Regions from separate parts of the Streptomyces sp. NPDC032940 genome, predicted to be linked through region 2. Evidence: riboswitches for the same ligand, from Rfam matches in the RefSeq annotation. Region 2 holds a riboswitch; each other region holds the start of a gene.

What was found. A riboswitch is a leader RNA that binds a small molecule or an ion and turns the genes downstream of it on or off. The one in region 2 is predicted to bind cyclic di-AMP.
Positions count from the first base shown of each region.
Region 1: another riboswitch for cyclic di-AMP. It lies ahead of AB0E77_RS28520 (transglycosylase SLT domain-containing protein); the one in region 2 lies ahead of AB0E77_RS28985 (M23 family metallopeptidase).
Region 3: another riboswitch for cyclic di-AMP. It lies ahead of AB0E77_RS06890 (transglycosylase family protein); the one in region 2 lies ahead of AB0E77_RS28985 (M23 family metallopeptidase).
Region 4: another riboswitch for cyclic di-AMP. It lies ahead of AB0E77_RS23355 (M23 family metallopeptidase); the one in region 2 lies ahead of AB0E77_RS28985 (M23 family metallopeptidase).

Region 1 covers NZ_JBEZVJ010000030.1:58,803-65,863, reverse strand. Annotated here, with positions in the region: gene AB0E77_RS28525 (polyprenyl synthetase family protein) at 1-211, opposite strand, end outside; cyclic di-AMP (ydaO/yuaA leader) riboswitch at 900-1,103, shown strand; gene AB0E77_RS28520 (transglycosylase SLT domain-containing protein) at 1,107-1,598, shown strand; gene AB0E77_RS28515 (HAD family hydrolase) at 1,562-2,458, opposite strand; gene AB0E77_RS28510 (GNAT family N-acetyltransferase) at 2,693-3,757, shown strand; gene AB0E77_RS28505 (glycosyltransferase) at 3,789-5,129, shown strand; gene AB0E77_RS28500 (polysaccharide deacetylase family protein) at 5,309-6,064, shown strand; gene AB0E77_RS28495 (hypothetical protein) at 6,158-7,061, shown strand, end outside.
Region 2 covers NZ_JBEZVJ010000032.1:19,448-26,508, forward strand. Annotated here, with positions in the region: gene AB0E77_RS28975 (pitrilysin family protein) at 75-1,469, shown strand; gene AB0E77_RS28980 (pitrilysin family protein) at 1,466-2,854, shown strand; cyclic di-AMP (ydaO/yuaA leader) riboswitch at 3,045-3,208, shown strand; gene AB0E77_RS28985 (M23 family metallopeptidase) at 3,221-3,985, shown strand; gene AB0E77_RS28990 (GntR family transcriptional regulator) at 4,217-4,909, shown strand; gene AB0E77_RS28995 (HPr family phosphocarrier protein) at 5,026-5,307, opposite strand; gene AB0E77_RS29000 (GNAT family N-acetyltransferase) at 5,483-7,061, shown strand, end outside.
Region 3 covers NZ_JBEZVJ010000003.1:419,628-426,688, forward strand. Annotated here, with positions in the region: gene AB0E77_RS06875 (nucleoside triphosphate pyrophosphohydrolase) at 1-511, shown strand, start outside; gene AB0E77_RS06880 (cytochrome P450) at 508-1,815, shown strand; gene AB0E77_RS06885 (transglycosylase family protein) at 1,959-2,993, shown strand; cyclic di-AMP (ydaO/yuaA leader) riboswitch at 3,171-3,337, shown strand; gene AB0E77_RS06890 (transglycosylase family protein) at 3,341-4,057, shown strand; gene eno (phosphopyruvate hydratase) at 4,325-5,605, shown strand; gene AB0E77_RS06900 (septum formation initiator family protein) at 5,704-6,186, shown strand; gene AB0E77_RS06905 (DUF501 domain-containing protein) at 6,216-6,755, shown strand; gene AB0E77_RS06910 (Ppx/GppA phosphatase family protein) at 6,752-7,061, shown strand, end outside.
Region 4 covers NZ_JBEZVJ010000021.1:14,856-21,916, reverse strand. Annotated here, with positions in the region: gene AB0E77_RS23370 (dihydrofolate reductase family protein) at 1-743, shown strand, start outside; tRNA gene AB0E77_RS23365 (tRNA-Met) at 796-869, shown strand; gene AB0E77_RS23360 (PP2C family protein-serine/threonine phosphatase) at 1,030-2,235, shown strand; cyclic di-AMP (ydaO/yuaA leader) riboswitch at 2,479-2,635, shown strand; gene AB0E77_RS23355 (M23 family metallopeptidase) at 2,647-3,678, shown strand; gene AB0E77_RS23350 (aldo/keto reductase) at 3,837-4,781, shown strand; gene AB0E77_RS23345 (PrsW family glutamic-type intramembrane protease) at 4,800-6,194, opposite strand; gene trmB (tRNA (guanosine(46)-N7)-methyltransferase TrmB) at 6,205-7,002, opposite strand.

The sequences.
Region 1 (7,061 bases), on a different contig from region 2:
GGTCGCCGAACCGGGACGCGAGCATCACGAGCAGCGGCCGGAACCGCTTGCCGCCGGCCCGCACCAGGTGCTGGGCGGCCTCCGTGATGAACGGCACCTCACTCTTGGTTGCCTCAAGCAACCCTTCCTCGACGGCCGCCAACCCGGTCTGGACATCGGCTTCCAGAGCCTGGTCCCGCACGCTCAGCCCGAACGGCCCGACGACGGTCACGAGGGGTCTCCTGTCTGCTGGTGTCTACTGGCGATTACCTGGTTTGTCGATAGGTCGCTGCCACCACTCAAGTCAGCGTATCCGGTCACGTTTCGATCACCGCTAGCGCCCACCGTTACAGCCCGGTCGGTATCGGATCATGCGCGGTATGTTTTTGATCAGGTGATATGAGCAGATATCGACCTATATCGCCAGAGAGGCGCGAAACGGGACACCACATACCCAAAGCTGCCATCCCGGACGCCATCACCCCTCCCGACGGACCGCACTGCGGGAACGTCACCCATTCGGCATCCGCCCCTCGACCCCCGAACGAGTGCCCGTCCAGCACCTCTGGACACCAGCCCGAGCCGTCGCCGACGGGGTGCGCCACAGGCTCCGCACAGGCCCGTGCGGCAGCCTCGGTCCCGCCCCTCGCCTAAACGCCTCCCCTCGAGGGCCGGTTGGCCACTAGTTGGCCCTAATGCCCGTTTTGCCACCCTTGTTGAGGCCCGTGAGTTGGCTCACGCCGCCACTCCCACCCGCACCCACGCCGCGAGCACCGCCAACCCTTTGCCCCGTAGGCGAGTTGACCCTTGGCAGTCGCAAAGTATCAAGCACCCCAAACCCCCCAGACCAAGGTCAACAGGCATGTCGGGTGATTCCTGCACTTGTTCCGGACATGTGCTCTCGCATACGTTCCCGGCCTGTCAGGCGGACGCCGAATCCTGCCACCGCCCCGACACCAGTCATCCACTCGAACACTCGCAGGCAGGAGCGGGGGACCCAGGTAAGTCGCCGTGCCGGTCACCACCGGAGCGGCTAGGGGTGAAGCCGTGCCCGTCAGGGCCCGGCCGGGCACCTCCCCGCCCGAACCCGACAGCTCACCTCGCAGGCGTTGGAGAGGGACACACACATGCCTGCCAACGGTCAGAACCGTCACGCCCGGACCAGCCGCATCGCCCGCAAGCTCGCCGTCGCCGGCACCGGCGCCGCCGTGCTCGCCCTTCCGCTCATCGGCGCCGCCACCGCGTCCGCCGCCACCCCGGCCGCCACCACCACCGCCACCGCGGCGACCACGGCGTACCCGGACAACCTCGACGGCTGGATCCGCGAGTCGCTGGACATCATGGCCCAGCACGGGATCCCCGGGTCGTACGACGGCATCTACCGCAACATCATGCGCGAGTCGTCCGGCAACCCGTTCGCGATCAACAACTGGGACATCAACGCCATCAACGGCACCCCGTCCAAGGGCCTGCTCCAGGTGATCGACCCGACCTTCCAGGCCTACCACGTCGCAGGCACCTCCTGGGACTCCTACGACCCGGTCGCCAACATCACCGCCGCCTGCAACTACGCGGCCGACCGCTACGGCTCGATCGACAACGTCTTCAGCGCGTACTGATCCGTACCCCCCGCAGTGAGCCGTGACCAGGTCCCGTCGGCGGACGGGACCTGGCCGGCTCCGAAGATCCGTTCGAGGACGACGGCCACGCCGTCGTCCTCGTTCGTCGTGGTGACCTCGTCCGCGACCGCCTTGAGTTCGGGGTGGGCGCCCGCCATGGCGACCCCGCGGGCCGCCCAGTGGAACATGGGGATGTCGTTGGGCATGTCCCCGAAGGCGATCGTCCGTCCCCGGCTCACCCCCAGGCGCTCCGCGGCGAGCGCCAGTCCGGTCGCCTTGGTGACGCCGCACGGCTGGAGCTCCACCGTCCCCGGCCCCGACATCGTCACCGTCGCCAGCGAGCCGACCACCGCGCGCGCCGTCGCCGCCAGCTCGTCGTCCGTGAGGTCCGGGTGGCGCAGCAGCACCTTGCTGATCGGCGCGCTCCACAGCTCGTCGCGCCGGTCCACCCGCACCGCGGGCAGGGTCGGGTGGGGCATCAGATAGCCCGGCTCGATGAGGGTCATCCCGTCGACCCCGTCCTGGTCGACCGCGGCGTACACCTCACCCACCTCGGCCTCGATCTTGCCGAGCGCGGTCTCCGCCAGCTCCCGGTCCAGGGTGACCGACCACAGCATCCGGTGCGCGCCGGCGTCGTACACCTGCGCGCCCTGCCCGCACACCGCGAGCCCCGTGCAGCCGAGGACGTCGAGCAGGGAGCGCACCCTCGGTGCCGGGCGTCCCGTCACCACCAGGTGCCGCGCCCCGGCCCGGGCCACCCGTGCCAGCGCGGCCAGCGACCGGTCGGAGACGGTGTCGTCGCCGCGCAGCAGCGTTCCGTCGAGGTCGGTGGCGACGAGGGCATATGCGGTGCGGTCCATGATCAGAGAATACGGACACCGCACCTGTCCGACTCACCCCACGACCGGATGCGCACGAGGACGTTCGCAGGTGTCCGAAACCTGACGCAACACCGTCTAAAGGCGGTTAAAGGCCTGTGCACCAGTTGGCAACAACATGCTCCGCCTTCTACCCTCCGGGCGGCCCCGGGGGTACCTTCCTTCTGTCCAGGGGGACTTGATCGGGGGGTCGGGTTGAACGGCGGACGTGTACGTGTGCTCAGGCCGGGGGAGCTGAGCGAGGGGGAACGGGAGCGCTGGCGCGCGCTGCGCGCCGCATCGAGGTCGCCGCGCAATCCGTTCATGGAACCGGAGTTCACCGAGGCCGTGGGCCGGGTGCGGCCCGGGGCGCGGGTGGCGGTGCTGGACGAGGGCGGTGCGGCCGCCGGTTTCCTGCCGCACGAGCGCGGACCGCTGGGCCAGGGCCGCGCGATCGGACTCGGCGTCTCGGACTGCCAGGGCGCCGTGCTGCGGCCCGGCCTCGTCCCGGACACCCGCCGACTGCTGCGGGCCTGTTCGCTGTCGAGCCTCGCCTTCGACAACCTGGAGGCCGAACAGGGCCTGTTCGTGCCGTACGCCGCCGAGGAGCACACCACCTACGTCATCGACGTGGAGAAGGGGTACGAGGCGTACGAGAGCGTGCTGCGCGCCCAGTCCCCGAAGTTCCTGAAGACCACCCTCGCCAAGGAGCGCAGGCTGGGACGGCAGGTCGGGGACGTGCGCTTCGTCTTCGACGAACGGGAACCGGCCGCGCTGCGCACGCTCATGGAGTGGAAGTCGGCGCAGTACCGCAGGACGGGACGCCGGGACCGGTTCGCGCAGGAGTGGATCACCCGGCTCGTCGGGCGGCTCGCCGAGACCCGAGCGCCCCAGTGCACGGGCACGCTGTCGGTGCTCTACGCCGGCGAGCGGCCCCTCGCCGCCCACTTCGGGCTGCGCTCCGCGTCGGTCCTGGCCTGCTGGTTCCCGGCGTACGACCCGGACTTCGCGAAGTACTCGCCGGGTCTGGTGCTGCATCTGCGGATGGCCGAGGCCGCCGCCGCCGAGGGGATCGGTCTGCTCGACATGGGGCGGGGCGCGGCGGAGTACAAGGACTCGCTGAAGACCGGCGAACTGCCCGTGTACGAGGGGACGGCGACGCGTCCGGGGGCGGGCGCCGCGCTGCAGTGGCTCGGCCGCGAGCCTGCCCGCCGCGCGCACAGCTTCGTGCGCGGCCGGCCACGGCTGGCGTCGCTCGCGGCACGCACGCTGAAGGGGGCGGCCCGGCTGCGCCGGCCGTGACCGAGAAGGCAACCACTAGGGGGGTGGGCGCATGGCCGGAGCAGGGCGTGCGCGGCGGGAGACACGACAGGAGATCGAGAGGTTCCTCGGCATCGAGCCGGTGCAGGTCGCCGAGCTGGACCTCGGGGAGGCGGAGGAGGCGGGCCTCAGACCGGGTCCGGGCAGTCCGCCGGTGACGTCCGGCGCGGTGTTCGTCCTGGTCCGCAGGAAGGGCCGGCCCGTGGGCACGCTGCTCGGGCGGGTACCGGAGGGGGCGGACCCGGTGCGGACGCTGGCGGGGCCGGCCCGACGCCTGTGTCCGGCGGGGCCGGACGGGGCGGTGACCGGGGCCGCGTCCGGGCCACCTGCGGTGCCGCCGTCCGCCCCGCCCTCCGCGAGTGTCGTCGTCGCCACGCGGGAGCGGGCCAGGCAGCTCGCCCGGGCGCTCGACTCGCTGCTCGCGCAGGACCACCCGGACGCCGAGATCGTCGTCGTCGACAACGCCCCGGTGACCCGTGAGACGCGGGAGCTGGTCGAGCGCAAGTACGCCGAGCGCGTGCGGTACGTGTGCGAGCCGGTCCCCGGACTCGCCCTCGCCCACAACCGGGGCCTGGCCGCCGCCCGGGGCGAGGTGGTCGCCTTCACCGACGACGACGTGGTCGCCGACCCGCGCTGGCTCACCGAGCTGACCGCGCCCTTCGCCGCCGACCCCCGCCTGGGCTGCGTCACGGGGCTGATCCTGCCCGCGCGGCTGCGCACCCCGGCCCAGGTGCTGCTGGAGAGCCACGGCGGCTTCGCGAAGGGCTTCACCCCACGCACGTACGACCCGGCGCACCCGCCCGCAGGCGAACCGCTGTTCCCGTTCACCGCGGGACGCTTCGGCTCCGGCGCCAACATGGCCTTCCGTACGGCGGCGCTGCGCGCGGCCGGCGGTTTCGACCCGGCGACCGGTGCGGGCACGCACGCGCGGGGCGGTGACGACCTCTACGGCTTCGTGCGCGTCCTCGCCCAGGGCGCGCGGCTGCACTACACCCCGACGGCCCTGGTGTGGCACCACCACCGGGAGACCTGGCGGGACCTGGAGACCCAGGCGTACGGCTACGGCGCGGGGCTCACCGCGTACCTGACGGCGATCCTGGTGAACCGGCCGGCGCTGCTGCCGGCGTTCCTGGCCCGGCTGCCGCGCGGGCTGGCCCACGCGCGCGTGCTGACCGCCGTCCGCGACACCGACAGCGGCGCGGACGGCGGCGGCGTACCGGGCGGCCACGACGAACGGACCCACCCGTGGCCACGGCGGTTGTCGCGGCTCCAGCGGCGGGGGATGGTCTACGGGCCGGTGGGCTATCTGCGGGCCCGGTACGCCCTGCGATCCGCGCTCAGGGGGACGAGATGACGACGACGGGCGACCGCGGCGAGGACGCACCGGACGGCAGAACACCGGTAGGCGACAGGACAGGAGCGGGTGGCAGCGCGGGGGCGAGTGGCAGCGCGGGGGCGAGTGGCAGCGCGGGGACGGGTGGCAGCGCGGGGGCGGGGTACGACTGCATTCCCGTCCTCCTCTATCACGCCGTGATGGACGAGCCGCCCGACTGGATCGCCGAGTTCACCGTCGGACCGCGGGAGTTCGCCGCACACCTGGACGCGATCGTCGACAGCGGGCGCACCCCGGTCACCATCGGCGCGGTCGCCGACCACTTCGCCGGCCGGGCGCCCCTGCCGCCCCGGCCCGTGCTGCTGACCTTCGACGACGGCTTCGCCGACCTGCCGGGCCCGACCGCCGAGGCGCTCGCCGACCGCTCGCTGCCGGCCACCGCCTACCTCACCACCGGGGCCGTCACTCCGGGCGGCCGCAGCCTGCTGCCGCCCGCGCCGATGATGACCCTCGGCCAGGCCGCCGAGCTGGAGCGCGCCGGGATGGAGATCGGCAGCCACACCGTCACCCACGCCCAGCTGGACACCCTGTCCGGCAAGGCCCTGGCGTACGAACTGCGCGTGTCGAAGGACATGCTGGAGGACGCCCTCGGCCGTCCGGTGCGCCACCTCGCCTATCCGCACGGCTACAACAGCCCGCGCGTGCGCGCCATGTCGGCCCGCGCCGGCTACGAGACGGCCACCGCCGTACGGCACGCGCTCAGCTCCGACCGCGACGAGCGGTACCGCATCGCCCGCCTCATCGTGCGCCGCGGCCACACCGTCGCGGACGTCCGGGCCTGGCTGTCGGGCGGCGGGGCCCGGGTGGCGCCGTACCGGGACGGGCCGAGGACGGTCGGCTGGCGGTGGTACCGCCGGGCCCGGGCCGTCGTCCGCGGCCCCGTCTTCGCCGGCTGAGGCAGGTCTGGGCCCGAAGAGGCCGAGTCTGACGATTTTGGTGTGAAAAGCAAGGACAATTCCTATAGTTGACCTGGGGAGGGGAGTCTCAACGTGCAGCACCATGTGCCCGTACCGACCGCCGAGAGCAGCGCGCTGCCCGCCCCCGACCCCGTCACCGGGCCGGGGCGCGCGGGCCGGGGCCCGTCCCGTCTTCCCGCCGCCGGCCTGCTGACCCTGCTGCTCGCGGCCTGCCTGTGGATCTACGCCCTGCCCCGCATCGGCTTCCGGGAGATGGGCGACTACGGCCTGCTGGACCGGCTGCCCGTCGCCTACTACCTGTCGCTGCTCGTCCTCACCGCGGGCTTCGTCCTCAGTCTGCGGCGCGCCGCCGCCGCGCCGTGGTGGCCGGCCGCGCACTGCGCCGCGCTGCTCCTCGCCCTCAAGGCGCCCCCGGCGGTGCTGTACGACGCGGTGCGCTACCCGTGGTCGTCCAAGCACGACGCCGTCGTCAACACGCTGCTGGCCAACGGCGAACTGCGCCCGGGGGCGGCCCTGTCGGGCAACATGTCCGCGTACGACCAGTGGCCCGGATTCTTCACCCTCAACGCGGGCCTCACCCGCGCCCTGGGCGTGGAGAGCGCCGCCGCGTACGCGAACTGGGCGCCGATCGTCCTCGGCCTGCTGATGATCCCGGTGCTGGTCCTGATCTACCGCACCTTCAGCCGGGACTGGCGGCTGGTGTGGACCGCCGTCTGGATCTTCCAGCTCGCCAACTGGGTGGGCCAGGACTACTTCGCCCCGCAGGGGCTCGCCTATCTGCTGCACCTGACGGTCCTCGCGGTGGTGCTGCGGCACTTCGTGCGCCCCGGCTCGGCCGGGCGGCTGCGCGACCGCGGCTTCCTCGACCCGGCGGCCGCCGCGGTGCCGCCGCCCACGAACACCCGACAGCGCGCCGTCTGCGTCGTGGTCCTCGCCCCGCTGATCGCCGCGGTCAACGCGACGCACCAGCTGACCC
Region 2 (7,061 bases):
ACAGTGGCAGGACCGGCGGAATTCCGCAGTTCCGCCGACGGCTCCACCGAAATTCTGCGAGCGAAGGGACGTACATGCCCATGGGTCACACGGCCACAGCCCAGGCAGGCTCCGGCGGCCTGACAGCGACCGAGCACCGCCTGGCCAACGGCCTGCGCGTGGTGCTCTCCGAGGACCACCTGACCCCGGTCGCGGCGGTGTGCCTCTGGTACGACGTCGGCTCGCGCCACGAAGTCAAGGGGCGTACCGGCCTGGCTCACCTTTTCGAGCACCTGATGTTCCAGGGCTCCGCCCAGGTCAAGGGCAACGGGCACTTCGAGCTGGTGCAGGGAGCCGGCGGCTCGCTCAACGGCACCACCAGCTTCGAGCGCACCAACTACTTCGAGACGATGCCCGCCCACCAGCTGGAGCTCGCCCTCTGGCTGGAGGCCGACCGCATGGGCTCCCTGCTCACCGCCCTCGACGACGAGTCCATGGAGAACCAGCGGGACGTCGTCAAGAACGAGCGCCGCCAGCGCTACGACAACGTGCCCTACGGCACCGCCTTCGAGAGGCTCACCGCCCTCGCGTACCCGGAGGGCCACCCCTACCACCACACGCCGATCGGCTCGATGGCGGACCTGGACGCGGCGACGCTGGAGGACGCGCGCGCGTTCTTCCGCACCTACTACGCGCCGAACAACGCGGTGCTGTCCGTCGTCGGCGACATCGACCCCGAGCAGACGCTCGCCTGGATCGAGAAGTACTTCGGCTCCATCCCCTCGCACGACGGCAAGCAGCCCCCGCGGGACGGTTCGCTGCCCGACGTCATGGGCGAGGAGCTGCGCGAGGTCGTCGAGGAGGAGGTCCCGGCCCGCGCCCTGATGGCGGCCTACCGCCTTCCGGAGGACGGCACGCGCGCGTGCGACGCGGCCGACCTGGCCCTCACCGTCCTGGGCGGCGGCGAGTCGTCCCGCCTGTACAACCGGCTCGTACGGCGCGACCGCACGGCCGTGGCCGCAAGCTTCGGCGTCCTGCGGCTGGCCGGGGCGCCCTCCCTGGGCTGGCTGGACGTGAAGACCTCCGGTGACGTCGAGGTGCCCGTCATCGAGTCCGCCATCGACGAGGAGCTCGCCCGGTTCGCCGAGGAGGGCCCCACGGCCGAGGAGATGGAGCGCGCCCAGGCCCAGTTGGAGCGCGAGTGGCTGGACCGGCTCGGCACGGTCGCCGGCCGCGCCGACGAACTGTGCCGGTACGCCGTCCTGTTCGGCGACCCGCAGCTCGCCCTCACCGCCGTGCAGCGGGTGCTCGAGGTGACGGCCGAGGAGGTCCAGGAGGTCGCCAAGGCCCGCCTGCGCCCCGACAACCGCGCGGTCCTCGTCTACGAGCCCACCGCCCCGGCCGACGACGCCGACTCCGACACGACCACCGTCACCGTCTCGGTGACCGACGCCGGCTCCACCGACGAGAACGAGGAGGCGGCCAAGTGACCGAGCTCGCCACCATGGAATTCCACCCCCGGCCGCAGGCCGGCGAGCCCAAGCCGTGGGCGTTCCCGGCCCCCGAGCGGGGCAGCCTCGACAACGGCCTCACCGTGCTGCGCTGCCACCGCCCGGGCCAGCAGGTCGTCGCCGTCGAGGTGTCGCTGAACGCCCCGCTGGAAGCCGAGCCCGCCGGTCTGGACGGCGTGGCCACCATCATGGCGCGCGCGTTCTCCGAGGGCACCGACAAGCACTCCGCGGAGGAGTTCGCCGCCGAGCTGGAGCGCTGCGGCGCCACCCTCGACGCGCACGCGGACCACCCCGGTGTCCGGCTCAGCCTGGAGGTGCCCGTCTCGCGCCTGGCCAAGGCCCTCGGTCTGGTCGCCGACGCGCTCCGGGCGCCCGCGTTCGCGGACAGCGAGGTCGAGCGGCTGGTGCGCAACCGGCTCGACGAGATCCCGCACGAGCTGGCCAACCCCTCGCGCCGCGCCGCCAAGGAGCTCTCCAAGGAGCTGTTCCCGGCCGACTCGCGGATGTCCCGTCCGCGCCAGGGCACCGAGGAGACGGTAGCGGCCATCGACGCGGCGGCCGTCCGCGCCTTCTACGAGAAGCACGTCCGCCCCGCCACGGCCACCGCCGTGGTCGTCGGCGACCTCACCGGCGTCGACCTCGACGCGCTGCTCGGCGAGACCCTCGGCGCGTGGACCGGCTCCGCCGCCGAGCCGCGCCCCGTGCCGCCGGTGACCGCCGACGACACCGGACGGGTCGTCATCGTGGACCGTCCCGGCGCCGTCCAGACGCAGCTGCTGATCGGCCGCACCGGACCCGACCGGCACGACCGCGTCTGGCCCGCGCAGGTGCTCGGCACGTACTGCCTCGGCGGCACCCTCACCTCGCGCCTGGACCGCGTCCTGCGCGAGGAGAAGGGATACACCTACGGTGTCCGGTCGTTCGGTCAGGTGATGCGGTCCGCGCCCGACGGTACGGGCGCCTCGCTGCTGGCCATCAGCGGCTCGGTCGACACGCCCAACACCGGCCCGGCGCTGCAGGACCTGTGGACGGTGCTGCGCACGCTCGCCGAGGGCGGGCTCACCGACGCCGAGCGCGATGTCGCCGTGCAGAACCTGGTGGGCGTGGCGCCGCTGAAGTACGAGACGGCGGCGGCCGTCGCCGCCACGCTGGCCGACCAGGTCGAGCAGCACCTGCCCGACGACTACCAGGCCACGCTGTACCGCCAACTCGCCGCCACCGGCACCGTGGAGGCGACCGCGGCCGTCGTCAGCGCCTTCCCGGCGGACCGTCTGGTGACGGTCCTCGTCGGTGACGCGGCGCAGATCAAGGAGCCCGTCGAAGCCCTCGGCATCGGCGAAGTCACCGTCGTGGCCGCCGAGTAGTGGCACGCGCGCGCACGGCCCTGGTGACCGGAACGTCACCAGGGCCGTGTCATGTCCGAATTGGGGGAGAGGCTGCCCGTCTGCCCTGTGGCGTGCGCTACAAAAACCCTGTTGCGTTTGAGGATTGAAGACAGCCGCGTTTAGCGTCGTCCGGGCTGTTCGTCAGGCAGTGCGCCGCACCCGCGGCACCGGACAGTCATCGCCGAGTCCCCGTACGGCGCGAGCCAGGGGAGCCGGGGACCCATCGCAGTCCCTGGGGTGAATCGGACGCCCGCGCGTCAGCGAGGGGGTCCGTAGGAGACCTTCCACCTCCGAACCCGTCAGCTAACCCGGTAGGCGAGAGGGAAGGAAAGGACCAGCCTCTACATGGCGTTCACGCGCGCCACCGGTAAGCACCGCCGCCCCAGCCGCATGCACCGCACCACCGCCCGCGCGGCGGGCGTCGCGGCCCTCGCCACCACCGGCGTCGTCGGCACCCTCGCGGCCCCGGCCCTCGCCGCCGAGCCCGAGGCCGAGCAGACCGGACTCACCCCGGTCGTCAGCATCGGCGACTCCCTGGCCGAGGAGATCGACGCCCAGGCCACCGCGCAGGAGCAGGCCGCCCTGGACGCCGCCGCCCGCGAGGCGGCGATGGAGGCGGCGCGCGAGCGGGCCGCCGAAGCGGCCAAGGAGGCCCGCGAGGCCAAGGAACGGGCAGCGCGCGAGGCCGAGCGCCAGCGCCTGAACACCTTCGTCGCGCCGATCACCGCCTCCTACGTGTCCACCGCGTACCAGGCCGGCAGCTCCCTGTGGTCCTCCGGCAGCCACACCGGCATCGACTTCCACGCCTCGACCGGCACCACGGTGCACGCGGTCGGCGTCGGCACCGTCGTCGAGGCCGGCTGGGGCGGGGCGTACGGCAACCAGGTCGTGATCCGGATGCACGACGGCACGTACACCCAGTACGGCCACCTGTCGTCCGTCGGCGTCTCGGTCGGCCAGTCGGTCGAGCCCGGCCAGCAGATCGGCCTCTCGGGCGCCACCGGGAACGTCACCGGCCCCCACCTGCACTTCGAGGCCCGCACGAGCCCGGAGTACGGCTCGGACATGGATCCCGTCGCCTACCTCCGCTCCCACGGCGTGGACCTCTGACGACGGACGGTACGTTCCGCACGGCATCCCGAAGGCCCCGGCTCCCCGAGCCGGGGCCTTCGGGCCTTCCGGTCCCGCCGTCACCGTTTCCCGCCCGTTTCCGAAACGTGAATGCCCAAAAAATATCCCTGAATTCCCGCCCGCCGTCCGAAAGCGCGGCTCATTGGCCTAGAGTCACGAAAACACGCGTCCATCGTCGACGTTTCACGGGGATCAAGGCGGAGGTCGGACATGCGTATTCCGGCACACTCGGTGTGCACGGCGATCAGGGACGACATCGTCGCCGGTGTCCACGGCCGCGGCAGCCGGCTCACCGAGGAACTGCTCGCCCGCCGCTACGGCGTCTCCCGCGTCCCCGTCCGCGAGGCGCTGCGCACCCTGGAGGCCGAGGGCTTCGTGGTGACCCGGCGGCACGCGGGCGCGTGCGTCGCGGAACCGACCGAGCAGGAGGCCGCCGACCTGCTCGAGACCCGCACGCTGCTGGAGCCCCTCGGCGCATCCCGCGCGGCCCGGCGCCGCACCGAGGCCCATCTCAAGGTGCTGCGCGGCCTGGTCAGGCTGGGTCAGGAGCGTTCGCGGCAGGGTCACGGCGAGGACCTGCGCGCGCTGGGCGGCTGGTTCCACGAGACCCTCGCACGGGCGGCCGGCAGCCCCTCGCTCACGGCGATGCTGACCCAGCTGCGCCGCAAGATCGACTGGATGTACCTCGTGGAGACGCCGCACGGCGCGGCGGAGCACTGGGCGGAGCACGGCGCGGTCGTCGACGCCGTGGCACGCGGCGACGGAGACCGCGCGCGGGCGCTCATGGCGCTGCACGTCGAACGGTCGGCGGCGGCGCACCGGCTGCGCTTCGTCCCGGGCGACAGCCCGGACGGTGTGAGGAACGCGCAACGTCCCGTAAACATTTCGACCCTGCGGAATTAACACGGGTGCCGTATACAAAAGAAGGGCAATGCAGGGGCTGTTCTTCGCTGCCCGAAAAGGGAAAAGGAAAAGGCCCGCCCGGTTTTCCCGGCGGGCCTTTTCCGTGTGCCGTCACATCAGACGGTCTCGGGGAGCTCCTCGAGACCCTCGGAGACCAGCTTCGCCAGCCGGTCCAGGGCGGCGTCCGCGCCCTCGGCGTCGGAGGCGAGGACGATCTCCTCGCCGCCCTGGGCGCCCAGGCCCAGGACGGCCAGCATGGAGGCCGCGTTGACGGGGTTGCCGTCGGCCTTGGCGATCGTCACCGGGACGCCTGTGGCCGTGGCGGCTCGGACGAAGATGGAGGCGGGGCGGGCGTGGAGACCCTCGGCCCAGCCGACGTTGACGCGGCGCTCAGCCATGTGTTGCTGCCCTTCAGGTGTGCAGGTTGTCTAGACCAGTTTCCCACATCGTGAAGCATGGCCGGACGGCTGTGCGCCGCCCGGGGCGGTCGTCGGACCGCGGCCTCGGCCCGACCTTCCGTCCTCCACAGACTGCCCCGCGCCGTTGTCGTACGCGAGCCGTACTCTGGGGCCCATGCAGACCTCGTCGGACCGGCACGAGTACCCCGCCCACTGGGAGGCCGACGTGGTGCTGCGCGACGGCGGCACCGCGCGCGTCCGCCCCATCACCGTTGATGACGCCGAGCGCCTGGTCAGCTTCTACGAGCAGGTCTCCGACGAGTCGAAGTACTACCGCTTCTTCGCGCCGTACCCTCGCCTGTCCGCCAAGGACGTCCACCGCTTCACGCACCACGACTTTGTGGACCGGGTGGGACTCGCGGCCACGATCGGCGGCGAGTTCATCGCCACCGTACGCTACGACCGGATCGGCGCCGGGGGAGCGCCCGCGTCGTCCCCGGCCGACGAGGCCGAGGTCGCCTTCCTCGTCCAGGACGCCCACCAGGGCCGGGGCGTCGCCTCCGCGCTCCTGGAGCACATCGCGGCCGTCGCCCGGGAGCGCGGCATCCGGCGCTTCGCCGCCGAGGTGCTGCCCGCGAACACCAAAATGATCAAGGTGTTCATGGATGCCGGGTACACCCAGAAGCGCAGCTTCGAGGACGGCGTGGTCCGCCTGGAGTTCGACCTCGAGCCCACCGACCGCTCGCTCGCCGTGCAGTACGCGCGGGAGCAGCGCGCGGAGGCCCGCTCGGTGCAGCGTCTGCTGCAGCCCGGCTCCGTCGCCGTCGTCGGTACCGGCCGCGCCCCCGGCGGCGTCGGCCGCAGCGTCCTCGGCAACCTCCGGGACGCCGGCTACACCGGCCGGCTCCACGCCGTGAACAAGGCCTTCCCCGAGGACCTGAAGGAGCTCGACGGGGTGCCGGCCCACCGCTCGGTGCGCGAGGTCGACGGCCCCGTCGACCTCGCCGTCGTCACCGTGCCCGCCGAGCACGTGCCCGAGGTCGTCACCGAGTGCGGCGAGCACGGCGTGCAGGGCCTCGTGGTGATCACCGCCGGGTACGCGGACAGCGGCCCCGAGGGGCGGGAGCGCCAGCGCGCCCTCGTGCGCCAGGCGCGCACGTACGGGATGCGGATCATCGGCCCGAACGCCTTCGGGATCATCAACACCTCTCCCGAGGTGCGGCTCAACGCCTCCCTCGCCCCGGAGATGCCCCGCCCGGGCCGGATCGGCCTGTTCGCCCAGTCCGGCGCCATCGGCATCGCCCTGCTCTCCCGGCTGCACCGGCGCGGCGGCGGGGTCACCGGCGTCACCGGCGTGTCCACCTTCGTCTCCTCCGGCAACCGGGCCGACGTCTCGGGCAACGACGTCCTCCAGTACTGGTACGACGACCCGGAGACCGACGTCGCGCTGATGTACCTGGAGTCCATCGGCAACCCCCGCAAGTTCACCCGCCTCGCCCGGCGCACGGCGGCCGTCAAGCCGCTGGTCGTGGTGCAGGGCGCCCGGCACGGCGGCGTCGCGCCGCAGGGCCACGCCGTACGGGCGACGCGGCTGCCCCACGCGACGGTCTCCGCGCTGCTGCGGCAGGCCGGGGTGATCCGCGTCGACACGATCACCGACCTGGTCGACGCGGGCCTGCTGCTCGCCCGCCAGCCGCTGCCCGCGGGGCCACGCGTGGCGATCCTCGGGAACTCGGAGTCGCTGGGCCTGCTCA
Region 3 (7,061 bases), on a different contig from region 2:
CGCCATCGAGGAGGCCTACGAACTCGTCGAGGCCATCGAGGACGGCGACCGCGACGAACTGCGCGAGGAACTGGGCGACGTCCTCCTCCAGGTCGTCTTCCACGCCCGCATCGCGGAGGAGGACGCCGAGACGCCCTTCTCGGTCGACGACGTCGCCGCCGGCATCGTCGCCAAGCTCGTCCACCGCCACCCGCACGTCTTCGGCGACGAGACGGCCACCACGCCCGAAGAGGTCAGGGAGCACTGGCTGCGCACCAAGGCGGTGGAGAAGCAGCGCGCCTCCGTCACCGAGGGCGTCCCCCTCGGCCAGCCCGGCCTGGCCCTCGCCGCCAAGCTCGCCTCCCGGGTCCGCACGGCGGGCCTGGACGTGCCGCTCCCCGCGGGCGAGGGCATCGGCTACGAGCTGCTGGCCCTCGCCGCCCGCGCCGAGTCCGAGGGCACGGACCCGGAAGCGGCCCTGCGCGCGGCGGCCCGCGCCTACCGGGACGCGATCAGGGAGGTCGAGGGGTGACCGGCCTGTCCGACCCCGGCCGCCCGGCCCCCGAGCTGTTCACCTGGGAGTTCGCGTCCGACCCCTACCCCGCCTACGCCTGGCTGCGCGAGCACGCCCCCGTGCACCGCACGACGCTGCCCAGCGGCGTGGAGGCCTGGCTGGTCACCCGGTACTCCGACGCCCGGCAGGCCCTCGCCGACCCGCGGCTGTCCAAGAACCCGGCCCACCACGACGAGCCCGCGCACGCCAAGGGGAAGACCGGCATCCCGGGCGAGCGCAAGGCCGAGCTGATGACGCATCTGCTCAACATCGACCCGCCGGACCACACCCGGCTGCGCCGGCTGGTGAGCAAGGCGTTCACGCCGCGGCGCGTCGCCGAGTTCGCGCCCCGGGTGCAGGAGCTCGCCGACGACCTGATCGACCGCTTCGCCGCCAGGGGCTCCGCCGACCTCATCCACGAGTTCGCCTTCCCCCTGCCCATCTACGCCATCTGCGACCTGCTGGGCGTCCCCCGCGAGGACCAGGACGACTTCCGGGACTGGGCGGGCATGATGATCCGCCACGGCGGTGGACCCCGGGGCGGCGTCGCCCGCTCGGTCAAGAAGATGCGCGGCTATCTCGCCGACCTCATCCACCGCAAGCGCGCCGCGCTGCCGGCCGAACCGGGCCCCGGCGAGGACCTCATCTCCGGTCTGATCCGGGCCTCCGACCACGGCGAGCACCTCACCGAGAACGAGGCCGCGGCCATGGCCTTCATCCTTCTGTTCGCGGGATTCGAGACCACGGTGAACCTGGTGGGCAACGGCACATACGCCCTGCTGACCCACCCGGAGCAGCGAGCCCGACTGCAAACGTCCCTCGCCGCGGGCGAACGCGGTCTCCTGGAGACGGGCGTCGAGGAACTCCTCCGCTACGACGGGCCGGTGGAGCTCGCCACCTGGCGCTTCGCCACCGAGGCGCTCACCGTCGGCGGGCAGCGCATCGCCCCCGGGGACCCCGTCCTCGTCGTCCTGGCCGCCGCCGACCGGGACCCGGAGAGATTCACCGACCCGGACACCCTCGACCTCTCCCGCCGCGACAGCCAGCACCTCGGCTACGGGCACGGCATCCACTACTGCCTGGGCGCCCCGCTCGCCCGCCTGGAGGGCCAGACCGCGCTCGCCACGCTCCTCACCCGCCTCCCGGACCTGGCCCTCGCCGCGGATCCGGCCGAACTGCGCTGGCGCGGCGGACTCATCATGCGGGGGCTGCGCACCCTGCCGGTGTCCTTCACCCCCGTCCCGTCGCCGCCCGGGAACGATCCGTCGCCGATGCAAAGGTGACACGCGTTCAACTCTGTGATCTTCACGTGATCTGCGCGGCATGAACTTGTGACAAGCGATCATCTGCCTATACGTTCACGGATCAGCGTGGCCACGTGCATCATCCGCCGCGCCGTCCCCGCTGTCTCGTGAAAGGTCGTCGCATGCTCTCCGGGAACGGTCGTCACCGTCGCCCCCGCCAGGCTCCCGCCCTGGTCGTCGCCGCCGGAGTCACCGGCTCCGCCATCGCGATCCCGCTGCTGGGGGCCACCGGCGCCCACGCGGCCGACGGAACGAACTGGGACCGGGTCGCCGAGTGCGAGACGGGCGGTGCCTGGAGCCAGAACAGCGGCAACGGGTACTACGGCGGCCTCCAGCTGTCCCAGGACATGTGGGAGCGGTACGGCGGCCTGAGCTATGCGTCAAGCGCCGACCAGGCGAGCCGCTCGCAGCAGATAGCCGTCGCCGAGAAGGTGCTCGCGGCCCAGGGCATCGCCGCCTGGCCGACCTGCGGTCTGCTCGCGGGGCTGGGCAACGACTCGGGGGTCGTGACCGGCGGGACCGGAACCCCGGGTGACGGGGCGTCGGAGGGACAGGACGGATCCGACGCCTCGGGTACGTCCGGGTCGTCCGGCTTGACCGATTCGGCCGAGTCCGCCCCTGAATCCTCCCCCTCGGCCACTGCCTCCCCGTCTCAGACCCAGGGGCAGTCCCCCGTGCCGTCCGCTTCGGCGTCCGCCCCGGGTGTGGCTGATGGCGCGTCGGGCGCCGGGGATGAAACGACCAAGTCGGACACGTCCGCCCCGGCCGGCACCTCTGCCGCCACCGCGTCCGGCGGTGACGAGACGGACAAGTCGGGGCAGAGTGACGCCGCTTCGGGCGTCACCGGAACCGAGGAGCCCGCGACCGGCCGGCATCGCGGCGACAGTGCCGAGGAGGTCCCGGCGGACGGCCGTACCGGGGAGTCGTCCGGGCGGCACGCCTCGCGCGACGAGGACGGCGGCCGCGGTCTCACGGAGGGCTCGTACACGGTCCGTTCGGGCGACAGTCTGTGGGGCATCGCCGACTCCCTTGACCTCGCCGGTGGATGGCACGCCCTCTATACCGACAACAGGGACGTCGTCGGCTCCGACCCGGACCACATCCTGCCCGGTCAGAAGCTCACGGTCGGGGACGAACCGGTCGAGAACCAGGGGTAGTTCGCGTCACGGTTAGAGAGTGTATGTCCGTTTTGGATCACGTGAGAGATAGGTCTCAGAAGCCGTGATCGTCTTTGAAAATCCGCGGAGCGCGTGTCTACGGTCATGACCGCTCGCCACCGCGGGCCCCGACCGTCGCAACGCCGAATCCTGCCAGCGGCGGTACGGGAACAGTCGTCGCGTCAAGCGCCGCAGGCAGGAGCGGGGGACCCAAGGTAAGCGCCGCACCGGGCAGTCGAGCCGGAGCGGCTAGGGGTGAAGCCGAGTCCCGTGAGGGACCCGGCCGGGCAACTCAACCGGCCCGAACCCGACAGCTCACCTCGCAGGCGTCGGTGAGGGGATCAACCATGCTGTTTTCCGGCAAGGGCAAGCACCGTCGTCCGTCCAAGGCCACCCGTGTCATCGCCGTCGCCGGCGTCACCGGTGCCGCCGTCGCCGCCCCGCTGATGGCGGCCGGCAACGCCTCCGCCGCCACCGCGTCCGAGTGGGACGCCGTCGCCCAGTGCGAGTCCGGCGGCAACTGGTCCATCAACACCGGCAACGGCTACTACGGCGGTCTGCAGTTCTCGGCCTCCACCTGGGCCGCCTACGGCGGTACGCAGTACGCCGCGACCGCCGACCAGGCGAGCAAGGCGCAGCAGATAGCCGTCGCCGAGAAGGTGCTGGCGGGCCAGGGCAAGGGTGCCTGGCCGGTCTGCGGCACCGGCCTGTCGAGCGCCGCGTACACCGGCGGCTCCGCCGAGAGCCAGGACAGCGGCTCCTCGCAGTCCTCCGCCCCCGAGCGCTCCACCGAGCAGAAGGCCTCGCGCTCCTCCGAGCGTCCGGCCGCCGAGGCGGAGACGAAGACCGAGCAGAAGGCCGAGAAGAAGACCGTCACCACCCCGACCGGCAAGAAGGTCGAGAAGGGTGACGGCGAGTACAAGGTCGTCAAGGGCGACACGCTCAGCTCGATCGCCGCCGAGCACCACGTCAAGGGCGGCTGGGCGAAGCTGTTCAAGCTGAACGACGACATCGTCGACGACGCCGACCTGATCTACCCGGGCCAGCAGCTGCACCTCAAGTAAGCGGCGGCCCGCCCCTGCTCCCGCCCCGGTGCGTCCTCCCCCGTACGCACCGGGGCGGGTTTTTTCACGTCTGCGCGGCCGGGAGGCCACCGAGTTTCCGTGAACGGTCTTTGTTCCGTTCGGAAACAATTTACTCTCGGTTCTGTCCATGGGGTGGGCGACCGGCTGGCCGATCGCCCGGAGCCGGTTAGGCTCGTCCCGCAGAGCCGCTGCGGTCCTCGCGGACCCGCGTCACACCGAAGCGTCACATTGAAGAAGGAGATGCTCGTGCCGTCCATCGACGTCGTCGTAGCCCGGGAAATCCTGGACTCCCGAGGCAACCCCACGGTCGAGGTCGAGGTCGGCCTCGACGACGGCAGCACGGGGCGTGCCGCCGTTCCGTCCGGCGCCTCCACCGGTGCCTTCGAGGCCATCGAGCTCCGTGACGGCGACCCCAACCGCTACCAGGGCAAGGGCGTCGAGAAGGCCGTCCTCGCCGTCATCGAGCAGATCGGCCCGGAGCTGGTCGGTTACGACGCCACCGAGCAGCGTCTGATCGACCAGGCCATGTTCGACCTGGACGCCACCGACAACAAGGGCTCGCTCGGCGCCAACGCCATCCTCGGCGTCTCCCTCGCCGTCGCCCACGCCGCCTCCGAGGCCAGCGACCTGCCGCTCTTCCGCTACCTGGGCGGTCCGAACGCGCACCTGCTGCCGGTGCCGATGATGAACATCCTGAACGGCGGCTCGCACGCCGACTCCAACGTGGACATCCAGGAGTTCATGATCGCCCCGATCGGCGCGGAGTCCTTCTCCGAGGCGCTGCGCTGGGGCACCGAGGTCTACCACACCCTCAAGAAGGTGCTGAAGGGCAAGGGCCTGGCCACCGGTCTGGGCGACGAGGGCGGCTTCGCCCCGAACCTCGGCTCCAACCGCGAGGCCCTCGACCTCATCCTCGAGGCCATCAAGGAGGCCGGCTACACCCCGGGCGAGCAGATCGCGCTCGCGCTGGACGTCGCCGCGTCCGAGTTCTACAAGGACGGCTCCTACACCTTCGAGGGCAAGGAGCGCTCGGCCGCCGAGATGACCGAGTACTACGCCGAGCTGGTCGAGGCGTACCCGCTGGTCTCCATCGAGGACCCGCTGTTCGAGGACGACTGGGAGGGCTGGAAGACCATCACCGACAAGCTCGGTGACAAGGTCCAGCTCGTCGGCGACGACCTGTTCGTCACCAACCCGGAGCGCCTGGCCCGCGGCATCGAGGACGGCGCCGCCAACGCGCTCCTCGTCAAGGTCAACCAGATCGGTTCGCTGACCGAGACCCTGGACGCCGTGGAGCTGGCCCAGCGCAACGGCTTCAAGTGCATGATGTCCCACCGCTCCGGCGAGACCGAGGACGTCACCATCGCCGACCTGGCCGTCGCCACCAACTGCGGCCAGATCAAGACCGGCGCCCCGGCCCGCTCCGAGCGCGTCGCCAAGTACAACCAGCTGCTGCGCATCGAGGAGATCCTCGACGACGCCGCGGTGTACGCCGGCCGCAGCGCGTTCCCGCGCTTCAAGGGCTGACCCTCACCTCGTAAGAGGCAGCGTCGTACGTACGTCCCCGTACCCGGTCCCGTACCGTGTGCGGGGACGTACGCGCGTGCACGGGAGGCGGAGACCAGATGGCCGTGAAGGACCGGGACCGTTTCTCCACCGCGACCAGGATCCGGATCATCGGCGAACAGACCGCTGCCCGGGTCTACCGCTCGCAGACCAGGCGCCAGGCCCGCCGCTCCCGGCTGACCGGCCGTGCGGCGCTGCTCGCGATGGTGCTGTGCTCGCTCGTGGTGGCGCTCGCCTACCCGATACGGCAGTACGTCGCCCAGCGCGCGGAGATCGCCGACCTGCGTGAGGAGCAGGCGCGGACCCGCCAGCGGGTCGAGGACCTGCGCGACCTCAAGGCGCGCTGGCAGGACGACGCGTACGCCGAACAGCAGATCCGCCTGCGGCTGCACTACGTGATGCCGGGGGAGACGGGCTTCACCGTCGTCGACCCGCACGTGGCCGCGCCGTCGCGCACCGACGTGGGGGCGGCCGACCGTCCCTGGTACCGGAACGTGTGGGACGGGGTCGACAAGGCCGACGCCGCCGCCCACCGGCAGTGACTCAACAGGAAGACCAGCAGAAGACAGTCATGCAGACTCCCCCGCCGACCACCGAGCGCACCGAGCCCACCGACGCGGACGTGGCGGCCTTCAAGCAGCAGCTCGGGCGCCCTCCGCGCGGCCTGCGCGCCATCGCGCACCGCTGCCCCTGCGGACAGCCGGACGTCGTGGAGACGGCGCCGCGGCTGCCCGACGGCACGCCGTTCCCCACGCTGTACTACCTGACGTGCCCGAAGGCGGCCTCCGCGATCGGCACGCTGGAGGCGAACGGTGTGATGAAGGAGATGACCGAGCGTCTCGCCGCCGACCCGGAGCTGGCCGACGCCTACCGGGCCGCGCACGAGGACTACATCAGGCGCCGCGACGAGATCGAGGAGCTGACCGGCTTCCCGAGTGCGGGCGGCATGCCGGACCGGGTGAAGTGCCTGCACGTGCTGGTCGCCCACTCGCTGGCGGCCGGGCCCGGCGTCAACCCGCTGGGCGACGAGGCGATCGCGATGCTGCCGGAGTGGTGGCGCAAGGGGCCGTGCGTGACGGTCTCCGAGACCTGTGGGGAGGACGGCAAGTGACCCGTGTCGCCGCCATCGACTGCGGTACGAACTCGATCCGGCTGCTGGTGGCCGATGTGGACCCGGCGACGGGCGAGCTGACCGAGCTGGACCGGCGCATGACCATCGTGCGGCTGGGCCAGGGCGTCGACCGCACCGGGCGGCTGGCGCCCGAGGCGCTGGAGCGGACGTTCACCGCCTGCCGGGAGTACGCCGCGATCATCAAGGAGCACGGCGCGGAGCGGCTGCGCTTCGTGGCGACCTCGGCCTCCCGGGACGCGGAGAACCGGGACGAGTTCGTGCGCGGGGTGCTGGACATCCTCGGCG
Region 4 (7,061 bases), on a different contig from region 2:
AGACGCTCGAGTGGGGGGTGGCGCTGGAGCAGTTGTACGAGCGCCGGGGCGTGCGGCGGCTCATGGTGGAGGGGGGCGGGACCGTGCACACCCAGTTGCTCCAGCAGGGGCTCGCCGACGAGCTCCAGCTCGTGCTCGCTCCGCTGTTCGTGGGGGACCCGGCAGCGCCCCGGCTGTTCGGGCCCGGCGCCTACCAGGGCGGGCGGCTGCGGCTCGTGGAGACGCGGCGGATCGAGGACGTCGTGCTGACGCGCTACCTGCCGACCGCACCCGGGGCCGGCGACCGCGTCGTCGCCGCCGACCGGCACTGGCTGGCGCTCGCCTGTGAGCTGGCCGAGCTGTGTCCGCCGTCGGACACCGCGTTCAGTGTGGGGGCCGTCGTGGTCGCCGCCGACGGGAGCGAGCTGGCGCGGGGGCATTCGCGGGAGGGCGGCGACCCGGTCGTGCACGCCGAGGAGGCCGCGCTGGCCAAGGTCGACCCCGCCGATCCGCGGCTCGCGGCCGCCACGGTCTACAGCAGCCTGGAACCGTGCGCCCGCCGTGCCTCCCGGCCCGCCTCCTGCGCCCGGCTGATCCTCGACGCCGGGGTGCGCCGGGTGGTCACGGCCTGGCGGGAACCGGACACGTTCGTGCCGGGGGCCGACGGCAGCGGGGTGCTCGCCGCGGGGGGCGCCGTCGTCGCCGTCCTGCCCGAGCAGGAGGCGGCGGCGAAGGGGCCCAACCGTCATCTGCTGGGCTCCTGAGATACGCGTGTGCGTCCTGCCCCCGACATGACGTACACTGGAGACACAACGACGCGGGGTGGAGCAGCTCGGTAGCTCGCTGGGCTCATAACCCAGAGGTCGCAGGTTCAAATCCTGTCCCCGCTACTCAAGGCCGAAGGCCGGAATCCTCAGGGATTCCGGCCTTCGGTGTGTCCGGACCTCCGTCACCCGCCCGGCCCTCACGGCTCGCTCCCTGCCCCTCCTCCGGGAAACCTGGAGGCCGGGACGGCAAGCGGCGTGGACGTGCAGGGGTGGCGGGAGACGCATGGTGCGGCCAGGTGAGGTGGACGACGAGGGACCGTATGCCGGTGCCCGCGGCCGCATGCCCGGCGATCCCGTGCCCGACCCCGGCCTCGGCACCGCCCCGACGCCCGTAGCGCCCGCGCGAGCCGCCCGGCGACGGACCCCGTACACCCGGGTCTTCGTGCGCCTGCTCCCCGCCCTGCTGCTCGCCGTCGCCATCCTGTACGACGTCTTCACCCCCCGCTACTTCACCGCCGGCCCCCTCTACACGGCCGCGCCCCTGGTCGCCGCGCCCCTCTACTCGCGCCGCGGCACCGTGCTCACCGCCGTCGCCGTGGTCGCCACCGTCATCGGGCTCCAGCTGAGCAAGGGCGTCATGCACTATGTGGACTCGCTCACCGAGCTGATCACCATCGCGACGGTCGCCGCCCTCGCCGTCTTCGTGAACGCCTTCGTCCGGCGCACCGACGAGCGCCTCGCCTCCGCCCGCGAGATCGCCGAGGCCGCCCAGCGCGCCGTGCTGCCCCCGCCCGCCGAGCGGATCGGCAGCTTCGAGATCGCCGCCTGTTACGAGGCGGCGCAGGCCGACGCCTTCATCGGCGGCGACCTGTACGCGGTGCAGGACAGCGCGCACGGCGTCCGGCTCATCGTCGGCGACGTGCGCGGCAAGGGCATGGGTGCGGTGGCCGCCGTCGCCGTGGTGATCGGTGCCTTCCGGGAGGCCGCCGAGCAGGAGGCGTCGCTGGAGGCGGTCGCACAGCGGCTGGAGCGGGCACTGGCGCGCGAGGGGGCCCGGCGGGACGGTCTCGACGCCTTCGAGGGGTTCACCACCGCCGTCCTCGCCGAGCTCCCGCACGGCGACGGCGTCGTCCGTGTCGTCAACCGCGGCCACCCGCCCCCGATGCTGCTGCACACCGACGGCACCGTGCACCCGGTCCAGGCCAGGGAGTTCGCGTTGCCGCTCGGCATGGGCGAGCTGGGCGTGTGGCCCGACCGCGCCGAGCAGGCCGGCTTTCCCGGCGGCGCCACACTGCTGCTGTACACCGACGGGCTGTCCGAGGCCCGCGACGCCCGTGGCCGGTTCTACGACCCCCGCGCGCGGCTGGCCGGCCGGGTCTTCCCGCACCCGTCCCACCTGCTCGGCACCCTCGCCGACGATGTGCGGCGGCACGCCGGGGGCGGCCTGACGGACGACATGGCGCTGCTCGCCGTACGCCGGCGGCCTTGATCAGGATCACGTGTGGTGACGATGCAACCCCCCTCCGCACAGCATCTGATGCGCCGTCGTAAACGCGTGATGTGAAGTCGTGACCTGAGGGGCGGTCAAGTCGCCCGGATTTTCGCCCTCGTGAGGGGTACGTCCAGGCCGGGATCCTTAATGATCAAGCCGAACGGCTTGGAATCGGCACCTCGCGTCTATTAACGTTCGATAACGCAGCGCGGTCGTCCCAGCCGTCACAGAAGGCGGCTCCGTGCGCACGCGCCGAATCCCGTGAGGGAACCGGGGAACCACCACTTTGGGGTGAATCGGGCGTATGCCGCCGTGGAGACACGGCGCGTATACGCGCGTAGGAGACCTTCCTGCTCCGAACCCGTCAGCTAACCCGGTAGGCGGAAGGAAGGAAAGGAGTACGCCCACGTGGCGTCCAACCGGCCTGCCCCCGAGGCCCCGTTCGTGCCCAGCACGCACGACACCGAACCCTTCGGCTACGACGGCTACCGCGCCGAAGAGGGCCCCTGGGAGGAGTGGAATCCCACCGCGGAGTCCATCCGTCCCGTACGCGGCCGGCACCGCGTCGCCAAGCAGCGCGGCGGACTCGCCCGCAGTTCCACCGTCCTCGGCGTCGGTGTCATAGCGGCCGTCGGGGCGGGCGGCATGGCCAGCGCCCAGACCGGCAAGCCGCCGGTGTCGATCTCGCTGCCCGATCTGCCGAACGTCGGCTCGCTCATCTCCGACGACGAGCCGGAGCCCCAGGGTTCCGCCGCCCCGCTCAGCAGCGTCGGCGTGACCGCCGGCGACACCGCCGAGGGCACCGCCGACGCCGGTGAGGTCCTGCGGGCGCGCATCATGCAGCAGGCCGAGCAGCAGCAGGTGCAGGTCGAGAACAAGGCCGCCGCGGAAGCCGCCGCCAAGGCCGAGAAGGAGGCCGCCGAGGCCGCCGCCAAGGCGGAGAAGGAGGCCGAGGCCAAGGCCGCCGCCGCCAAGAAGAAGGCGGAGGAGGAGGCCGCGAAGAAGGCGGAGGCCGAGCGGCTCGCCGAGCTGGCCAAGCAGTACACGCTTCCGACCTCCTCGTACACGATCACCTCCACCTTCGGCCAGGCCGGTTCCATGTGGTCCTCCGGGTACCACACCGGCCTCGACTTCGCCGCGCCCACGGGCACCCTCATCAAGGCCGTGCACACCGGCACGATCACCGAGGCGGGCTGGGCCGGCGCCTACGGCTACCGCACGATCCTGACCCTGGACGACGGCACCGAGCTGTGGTTCTGCCACCAGTCGTCGATCAGCGTCAGCGTCGGCCAGAAGGTCAACACCGGAGACGTCATCGGCCGCGTGGGCGCCACGGGCAACGTCACCGGGCCGCACCTCCACTTCGAGGTCCACGCGGACGGCGCCGAGGGCGGCATCGACCCGACGGCATGGCTGCAGGGCAAGGGCCTCAGCATCTGACGACGCGCCCTCCCACACGGCACGACGACCCCTGCGGACCCCGGCGGTCCTGACGGCGACCCCCCGACGTCAGGGCTGCCGGTCTTCGCGTGCTCCGGGTGCCGGCGCCGGTGCCGATGCTGGAATGATCGGCTCCGGGCCGTGTGTTGTCCTCGGACATGACTTCTCTGCGCAATCTCGGCTCCTCCGACCTCGAGGTCTTCCCGCTCTCCCTCGGCGGCAACGTCTTCGGCTGGACCGCCGACCGGGACACCTCCTTCGCCGTCCTCGACGCCTACACCGCCGCCGGCGGCAACTTCATCGACACCGCCGACTCCTACTCCGCGTGGGTCGAGGGCAACAGCGGCGGCGAGTCCGAGACCCTCATCGGCGAGTGGCTCGCGGCACGCGGCAACCGCGCCGACGTGGTGATCGCCACGAAGGTCAGCCAGCACCCGGAGTACCCGGGCCTGTCCGCCGCCAACATCAAGTCCGCCGCCGATGCCTCGCTGCGCCGCCTGGGCACCGACCACATCGACCTCTACTACACCCACTTCGACAAGCCCGAGGTGCCGGTCGAGGAGATCATCGGCGCTCTCGACGAACTGGTGCGCGCGGGCAAGGTCCGCCACATCGCCGCCTCCAACATCACGGCCGAGCGGCTCGCCGCGTCCCTGGAGTTCTCCGACCGCGAGGGCCTCGCCCGGTACGTGGCCCTCCAGCCTCACTACAACCTGGTCTCGCGCGACACGTACGAGGGCGGACTGCGCGACCTCGCCGAGCGGGCCGGCCTGGCCGCCGTGCCGTACTACGCCCTCGCGTCCGGCTTCCTCACCGGCAAGTACCGGCCCGGTACGGCCGTCGACAGCCCGCGGGCGGGCGGTGCCGCCAAGCACCTGGAGAGCGAGCGCGGGCGGCGGGTGCTCACCGCGCTGGACGAGATCTCCGAGGCCCATGGCGTGCCGGTCGCCACGGTCGCCCTGGCCTGGCTGGCGGCCCAGCCGACGGTGGCGGCGCCGATCGCGTCCGCGCGGACGGTGGAACAGCTGCCGGCGCTGCTGGGAGTGGCGGAACTGGAGCTGACGGGGGCGGAGGTGCGCAGGCTGACGGAGGCGTCGGCCTGAGGGGCTTTCCCGCCGCTGCTACGACCGGTACGGGTTCGGGGGCGGGTACGCGGAGTACGCCGTGTACGGGGCGTGGACGGGCATGGCGTAGGCGGTCGGGTACGGGGGCTGCGCGGTGTGGGGGGCGTGGCCGGGATACGGGACGGGCGCGGGTGCCGCGTGCGTCCCGTACGGCGGCCAGTGCGGTGCGAGCACCGGGACGGGCGGCGCCGTGGCCCGGGCCGCGTGGTCCAGTGCGGGGCGTGCCGTGTCCCGCCGGCGCCACAGCTCGGTCAGCAGTTCCCGCTCCCGGGCGACGTAGTCCGCGCCCGCCCGGCCCCGGCGTCCGCGGTGCCGCAGGAACGCCAGCGAGGTCGCGTACGCCTCGTACTCCGCCACCGCCCGTGCCGCCGGCCTCCCGGCGTGCCGGCGGGCGTGCCGCCGGGCGATGCGGCGGGCCCGCATCGAGCCGAGCGTGAACGGCTCGGCCGGGGCCAGCCAGCCGGCCACCGCGTAGACGGGCAGCTCGGCCCGTACGGCGGCGAGTTCACGCTGCCGGGTCCAGATCGCCAGCCAGGTCAGCAGGCCGAAGGCCGGCACCATGAACGCCGCGTACACGGCGAAGAAGCCGTACTCGCCGAGCGAGGCCGAGCCGTTCCACAGCGCGTGCACGCCCATCGCCAGCAGCAGGCCGGACAGGGGGAGCAGCACGCGCCGCAGGCGCCGACGGGCGGGGGCGAGCGCGGCGAAGCCGAAGCCGATGCCGGTGAGCACCGTGAACAGCGGGTGGGCGAACGGCGACAGGACGACGCGGACGAAGAAGGTCGCCGCGGTCACCGAGGCGAAGCCCCGGTCGCCGGTGAGCTGGTCGGTGCCGAAGGCGGTGCCGAGGTAGAGGATGTTCTCGGTGAAGGCGAAGCCCGTGGCGGTGACGCCGGCTGTGACGACGCCGTCGACGATGCCGGTGAAGTGCCGCCTGCGGAAGAGGAAGACCAGCAGGACGGCGGCGGCCTTGGCGGACTCCTCCACGACCGGCGCTATCACCGTGGCGCCCAGGGTGTCCGCGCCGGTGGGGTCGGCGGTGGCCGTCGCTATCCATCTCGTCGCGAAGCTGTTGGCGACGATCGCGATCAGCGCTGCCGCGCACGCGCCCCAGGCGAAGCAGAACAGCAGGTTCCGCCAGGGGCCGGGATCGACCCGGTCCAGCCAGCGGAAGGCGGCTATGAGCAGCGGTACGGGGAAGACCGCGAGCCCGAGGCCCACCAGGAACCCCTCGTCGCCGGTCTGTTCGCGCACCAGGGCCAGGATGACCAGGCCGGAGAGCGCGAGCAGGGTGACCAGCGCGCCGTAACGCACCCAGGTGCGCTGCCACCAGTGCGGACGCGTCTGCGGATGTGTGGGCGGATGCGTCGGATACGGGGGACAGGTGGCCACGGCATGGACCCTAACCGGTGGGGGGTTGCTCCTGTACGCGACGGAAGAGCAGGTCGTTCACCACATGACCCTTGTCCAGTCCCTGGCCCTCGAAACGGGTCAGCGGGCGGTGGGCGGGGCGCGGCGCGAAACCGCCGTCGGGCACGGTGTTCTCGAAATCGGGGTGCGCGGTGAGGACCTCGAGCATCTGCTCCGCGTACGGCTCCCAGTCGGTGGCACAGTGCACGATGCCGCCCGGTGCGATGCGGGACGCGGCCAGGGTCAGGAACTCCGGCTGGATCAGGCGGCGCTTGTGGTGCCGCTTCTTCGGCCAGGGGTCGGGGAAGTAGACGCGCAGCCCGGAGAGGGAGCCGGGTGCGAGCATCTCGCGCAGGAGGATGATCGCGTCGCCGTTGCCCACGCGGATGTTGGACAGGCCGTTCCGGTCGGCGAGGCCGAGCAGGTTTCCCTGGCCGGGGGTGTGGACGTCCACGGCGAGGATGTTGGTGTCCGGGTCGGCGGCGGCCATCTGAGCGGTGGCCTCGCCCATGCCGAAGCCGATCTCCAGGACGACGGGAGCGGCGTTCCCGAACAACTCGGTGAGTTCGATGATCCGCTGCCCGTCGATGTCCAGGCCCCACTTCGGCCACAGCCGCTGCAGCGCGTCCGCCTGACCGGCGGTGACCCGGCTCCGGCGCGGCTGGAAGCTCCGGATGCGCCGCTCGAAGTGGGACCCGGCGGGATCCGCCTTCGGCCCATCGGGAAACCGCGGCTCCCCCTTGGCACGAACCGGCTGCGGGGTCTCGGGAACATGACGTGATTCAGACACAGTGCCTAGATTTTACGGCCTTCGCCCGGGACACAGCTGCGGGCAGCCATGCCGCCCCG